Regions from separate parts of the Bacillus sp. NPDC094064 genome, predicted to be linked through region 2. Evidence: riboswitches for the same ligand, from Rfam matches in the RefSeq annotation. Region 2 holds a riboswitch; the other holds the start of a gene.
What was found. A riboswitch is a leader RNA that binds a small molecule or an ion and turns the genes downstream of it on or off. The one in region 2 is predicted to bind thiamine pyrophosphate.
Positions count from the first base shown of each region.

Region 1: linked by a shared signal. The riboswitch ahead of thiT (energy-coupled thiamine transporter ThiT) and the one ahead of tenA (thiaminase II) in region 2 are both predicted to bind thiamine pyrophosphate.

Region 1 is NZ_JBNNUI010000004.1:335,093-338,521, forward strand. It holds gene feoB (ferrous iron transport protein B) at 1-1,291, opposite strand, end outside; gene ACQKNI_RS12305 (FeoA family protein) at 1,288-1,515, opposite strand; TPP riboswitch at 1,710-1,811, shown strand; gene thiT (energy-coupled thiamine transporter ThiT) at 1,898-2,557, shown strand; gene ACQKNI_RS12315 (sensor histidine kinase) at 2,765-3,429, opposite strand, start outside.
Region 2 is NZ_JBNNUI010000007.1:3,401-6,829, forward strand. It holds gene ACQKNI_RS16565 (SH3 domain-containing protein) at 1-1,090, opposite strand, end outside; TPP riboswitch at 1,360-1,471, shown strand; TPP riboswitch at 1,532-1,634, shown strand; gene tenA (thiaminase II) at 1,719-2,414, shown strand; gene ACQKNI_RS16575 (ABC transporter ATP-binding protein) at 2,383-3,132, shown strand; gene ACQKNI_RS16580 (ABC transporter permease) at 3,132-3,429, shown strand, end outside.

The DNA.
Region 1 (3,429 bases), on a different contig from region 2:
GTGCTGAACAAGACATAAATGGTGTTACTAAAATTGTAAGTAAACGCTCTTTCTCCTGTTCAATTGTTCTTGCCGCCATAATACCTGGAACGTTACATCCAAAACCGATAATCATCGGAATAAAAGCTTTACCGTTTAAGCCAAAGAACTCCATAATTCTATCCATAACAACTGCAATTCGCGCCATATATCCTGAGTCTTCTAATAATGAAATGAAAAAGAATAGTGCAAAGATTTGTGGCACGAATACTAACACAGCACCAACGCCGGCGATAATACCTTCTGTAACGAGTGCTTGAATAAAATCAGAGGCACCAACACTTGTAAGTCCAGCCGTTACCCAATCCGTAAGCTGCCCACCAAAAAAGCCATCTAACATATCAGATAACGGTGTCCCAATCCACGTAAACGTAACCTGAAAAATAAAAAACATAACTGCTAAAAAGATTGGAAGTCCTAAAATTTTATGTGTAATTAACTTATCGATTTTTTCCGAAAAAGGAATTTTCCCTTCTTTCTCATGCTTCATAACATTTGTTTTTAACTTTTCAATATACGCTTCACGAGTTTTGTAAATGTGCTCCTCCAACGTACAATCAAGTTTTCCTTCTAAGCGAGATCGAACGGCTACAAGTTCCTTATAAATTGGTAGTGCTTTCATTTCTTTTTCTACTACTTCGTTATTGCTTAGAAATTGAAGGGCTAACCATCTCGGATGCTCATAATTCGCTGTCTCTAAAAGAGCAATTACTTCTCCAATTCCTTCATCCATTTGTACACCATATGAAATAATGAATGGTTCTTTCTCTTTTTTGCCATTCTCTTTAAGAGTCGTAAGTAATTCTTCACAGCCTTTTCCGGTTCTTGCGATGACAGGAACGACTGTTACACCTAATATTTCTGATAATCGTTTTACATCAATAACAATTCCTCTTTGCTTCGCCACATCAACCATATTTAAACCAATTGAAACCGGCTTACCAAACTCAAGTAATTGCAACGTTAAATGCATATTTCGCTCAAATTGCGAAGAATCCACAATATTTAACATATGATGAAATTCGTCTGTTAGTAGAAAATTCGTAACGACACCTTCATCACGTGAAACTGGATTTAAATCATAGACGCCTGGTAAATCAATTAATGTTCCTTGCTTATCTTTTAATTTACCAACCTTTTTTTCTACTGTTACACCGCTCCAATTTCCTACATACTCATAAGAACCAGTAAGCGCATTAAATAATGATGTTTTCCCTGTATTCGGATTCCCTAGCAAAGCTACCTTATTCACGCTAATTCCACCTTTATCATTTTCGCGTCACAATGACGAATACTAATTAACTGCCCACGACACTCCAATGTACAAGGACCTTTAAACATCGCTTTCTGCTTTATACGAAGCTCGCTTCCTTCAGAAAGACCAAAAGCAGCCAGTCTTCTTTTTAATAACTGATCTAACGACTGAATACTTTTTACTAACACTTTCTCACCAATCTTAATATCTACTAAACTCATAACCTTCCCCCTCAGAAGAGAATGATAATTATTTTCAAGAAAATTATAGCATACTCTATTTCATTTGGACTATACCTTTTTGCTTCATATTTATTAACATTTCAATACAATTATATTTCAATAATTGTCATACTAGATTCATTTGCCATTCTCATCCATTTCGCTTACAATAAACAATAGCAAATAAAGAATCTCGTTATTACAGGGGGAGCCATGCCGCTGAGAGGGAACACTTCGTTCCGACCCTTCGAACCTGTTAGTTAATGCTAACGCAGGGATTGTGCAAACGTCCGAAATACATACCTCTTTTTTATTTACGTATTTCGTATCCTCCTATGATATCTATTCTTTTTTGTATAACTTGGATTTAGGGGGAGACAACATGCGTAACACCAATTTACAAGCGATGATCGAATCTGCTATTCTTGCAGCCTTCGCCATGATTATCGACATTTTACCACTATCACTTAAACTTCCAACAGGTGGTTCCATTTCATTTGCAATGATTCCTATTTTTATTATCGCATACCGCTGGGGCTTCAAAATGGCTTTCTTAGGAGGCTTAATTTGGGGACTATTACAAATTGTTGTAGGTGATGCTTACATTTTAACACCTATTCAAGCATTCATTGAATACTTCATTGCCTTTGCTTTTATCGGATTTGCTGGTTTATTCTATCGTCCAATTCAAAAAGCACTTGCAGTATCTAACGAAGACCAATCCAGTTTGGGTAGCCGTAAAGATAAACCCGCATCAAAACAAAACAAAAAAAAGAACGCACTTGTTTACATTATTCTTGCCACATTTGTCGGTAGTTTCGCTCGCTACTTCTGTCACTTTATCGCCGGTATTATTTTCTGGGGACAATATGCACCAAAAGGTCAATCTGCTGTGCTATATTCATTAATTGTAAACGGTAGTACAATGATTGGTTCTTTCGCTTTATGTACAGTATTACTACTCCTTTTATTTAGAACTTCACCACGCTTATTCAAAAGCATCGGTGCTTCTCAAATGAATACATCAAAGAAGAGCGCTTAATTAGCGCTCTTCTTTCATATCGTAATATCAATTAAAAATACAATAAATGCGCAAAAGAAAATAAATACCATTATACTTAGCCACTTGCTATGCACGGTTTATCGACTCCTTACACAACCTCATTTTCTAACTAAATTATACCCTTTAAAAATAAAGATTAGATAAAGATAATATAAAAATAAATAAAAAAAGCGTAGATCATATTGTCTACGCCTTTTTCGGTAAATAGAAGTAAAATAACACACCATCCCCTGTATTCTTTACCCCATATTCAGCATCGTGTAGTTCTAAAATATTCTTCGAAATGGCAAGACCAAGCCCCGTTCCACCTTGTGAACGCTGACGAGCTACATCCACACGATAAAAACGATCCCAAATTTTATCTAATTGTTCTTCTTCAATGTGAGTACCTGTATTTTCAATACATACTTTTATGCGATCCTTCTCATCTATTGTAGAAATAATAATATCCTCTTTATTTGGTGTATAACGAATTGCATTCGTAATGAAATTTACGATGACTTGTTCAATCCGACCTTGATTTGCTATCACTTCAAATGAACGTATATTTTTATGAACACAAAGTTCTTTTTTTTCTATGTCCACAGAAAGGTATTCACATATATCTTCAATTACTGTATCAATATAAAATGAATCCTTTTTCATTTTGTATGTACCTGACTCAAATTTAGCTAACTCAAGCATATCCAAAATTAACGTATCCATTTTGTCTACTTCTCGTTCCATCGCTTGAAAATAGTATTCTTTTTTATGTTCAGCTACCCCATCTTTTAAAATAGAAATACAGCTTTTCATAATACTCAGCGGTGTTTTTAATTCATGTGAAACACCAGAAATAAATTCTTTCCGCG
Region 2 (3,429 bases):
CAAAGTGGAGATGTTGTCCGTATGAATGACCTGTGTTTCCCATATGACCTACTAATTGCCCAGTTTGTACTTGATCACCAACTTGTACAGTGCGGTCTTTCATATGAGCATAAACGGTTGTATATAATTTATCGTTTATTTGATGGGAGATGAACACGACATTACCATAACTAGCTGAATAATAAGATTTCACAACTTTACCTGCAGCAGCAGCTTGAATAGAGACGTTACCTTGTGCTGCAATATCTATACCATAATGCATTTGTTCCCAGCGCATATCAAAGGTTGAGCTAACTTTTCCTTGAGTAGGAAATTTGAAAGCAGCTGGAATTGAAGAAGATTGAGCTGTTTGAGCTTGTGATTGCGGTTGATTTTGTACTATATAGTGTTTTGCCACATATCCGTATCCTGTACCAAAACGAATTTTATACCAAGTTCCTACAGTTTCTACTACTTGTACTTGTGTACCATTTTGTAATGAACCAAGTAGAGCACTACTTGTACTAGCATTACTACGTACATTAAGTTTTGGTGTTGCAACTGTGTACTTCGTATTATTTTGAACTGTAGTTCCTTTTACTAAAGGCTGTGAACCATTAGATATGAATGCTTTTTGTACATAACCTGTTTGACCATTATGTAAAATTTTATACCATTCGCCTTGTTCTTCTTGAATGGTAATGAACTTACCGTTTGGTAATACATCTAAAATTGAAGACTCTAAATTAGGTTCAGAGCGAACGTTTAATGCATTAGCATTGACGATGTATTGATTATTAGATTGAAGTTTGTTTTTTAGTAGAATAGCATCTTTTTGTACGTAACCTACTTTATTATTAACAGATACTTTATACCAATCATTCGTTGTTTCAAGTATATTCACTTTCGTATTAAAGCGGATCGTATCAATAGATGTGCTATTTGTATTGTCTTCTTTATGTAAAGTTGCTTGGTCGACTTTGACATATCCAGTTTTAACATTAGATAATTGTTCAGCGTTTGCTTTTTGTACATTTGTTTCGCCCATAGAAGGTAGTAAAGAAGCAATTGCGACAGTAGTTGCTGTTAAAGCAGTAGCTTTCATATTCATATAATAGAGACCTCCTCTAGTTGTATAGTTGTAATTTTATTATAGTATAAAGATATAATATAGTGGGGGTATTCACATAAATGTAATATGAAATCAATATAAAAATAAATTTTTTGAGGATAATGATTCTTTTTAATCCAATTAATTAGGATATCATTTTCTAAAATGGAATATAATTATTGTATAGCTTGATGATTTTGTTGACAATTGAGAAAATTAAAACAGTTGATGATGTCTTATTACGGTGTTATACTGACAGTGATAATTTTATAGTTTGCTAGGAGAGCTGGTGTTGCCAGCTGAGAGTAGGCCGTAAGCCTTTGATCCTTTTCATTACCTGATCTAGATTATGCTAGCGTAGGGAAGCAATTCGGACACTAACTATGAGTCCCCGTTTCTTTGCGTATAGAAACGGGGCTTTTTTATTTAAAAATTTCATATTGAAACCACTAGGGGTGCTTGATGTGCTGAGAGAGGACTAATCCTTAACCCTTACAGACCTGATCTAGGTAATACTAGCGAAGGGAAGTGGAACAACGAATAAATGTATAATTTTATTTGCTGTAACCACTTCTTATATAGAAGTGGTTTTTTTATTTAGATATATATATTGAAGGGGGAAATAGAAATGAAGTTTTGCGATAGATTATTAGAAACTGTGCAACCTGTTTGGGAGAAAAGTCATAATCATCCGTTTGTAGTAGGTATGGGGGATGGTACGTTAGAAAAAGATAGATTTCAGTATTATATTATTCAAGATTATTTATATCTATTAGATTATGCAAAGCTATATGCAATTGGTGTTGTAAAGGCAACGAACCCACAAATAATGGGGAAATTTGCTGAACAAATTGATGGAATATTAAATGGAGAAATGACGATTCATAAACAATATGCAAAACGACTGGGTATTTCTGTAGAAGAAATGGAATCTGCAAAACCATCTGCTAAAAATTTAGCTTATACAAACTATATGATGTCAGTATCTCAAAATGGCACACTTGCAGAATTAATCGCAGCACTTCTTCCGTGTATGTGGAGTTACTGGGAAATTGGAAAGCGTTTAAATGATATTCCGGGAGCAAGAGATCATGAGTTCTTTGGCGAATGGATTCAAGGATATAGTTCTGAAGAATACGGTAATCTTTGTGTTTGGTTAATTGATTTATTAAATGAAATGGCAGTTGGAAAGTCAGAGAAAGAGTTAGAACGATTAGAGGAGATTTTCTTATATTCCAGCCGATTTGAATATTTATTCTGGGATATGTCCTATCGTAAGGAGATGTGGGGATTTGAGGAGCAAGAACATACTACAGTTTCATAATGTTTCTTTTCATTATGATGAGAAACCAATCATCAGTGAATTAAATGCTTCTATACAAGATAAAGAATTTGTCAGTATTATCGGACCAAGTGGTTGTGGGAAAAGTACTTTATTTCGCCTTATAACAGGCTTAGAAGAAGCAAGCGCTGGAAAGATAGAGCTGACAGAAACAAAGAGTCATCCTGTAGGGTATATGCCCCAAAAAGATATGCTCCTGCCATGGAGAACGATTATTGAAAATGCGGCCCTGCCGCTAGAGTGCCAAGGTGTGCAGAAGAAAGAAGCGCAAGTGAAGGCAAAGGAACTGTTGCATAAATTTGGTTTACAAGGATACGAGAAAAAATATCCGAAAGATTTATCTGGAGGTATGAGACAGCGTGTATCTTTTATTCGAACATTGTTAACAGGCGGAGAGATATTGTTATTAGATGAACCGTTTAGCGCGTTAGATGCTTTAACGAAGGCTTCTTTGCAAGAATGGTTGTTTGAACAATGGAAAGAGTGGGAAAAAACAATTTTATTCATTACTCATGATGTTGAAGAAGCATTGTTCCTTTCGAATCGAATTTTAGTAGTGGAACAGCAACCGATAACGACTTTGACTGAGCGAATTGTGCCACTTGGCCATAACAGAACACGAAAGGATTTATATAAACCGGACGTGTTAGCGCTGAAAGAGGAACTTCTTAGTATGTTACAAAGGCAGGTACTTGTATGATGAACCGATTGAAAGAATTAGTTCCTGCCATTACACTTTCTAGTATTTTACTTGTTATGTGGGAAATAGGCGCAAGAATTGTAGATGAGATGTACATTTTACCGTCACCGTCTGCAATCGTAATGAAGATATGGAAACTAAAAGATATATTATTTACGGTTCATTTGCCGGCAACGTTATACGTCGTTTTAATAGGTGTTGTTATTTCTGTCGTATTAGGTGTGGGGCTAGCAATGTTAATGAATGCGAGTACATGGATGGAAAGAGCTTTTTATCCATTATTAGTTGCCTCACAAA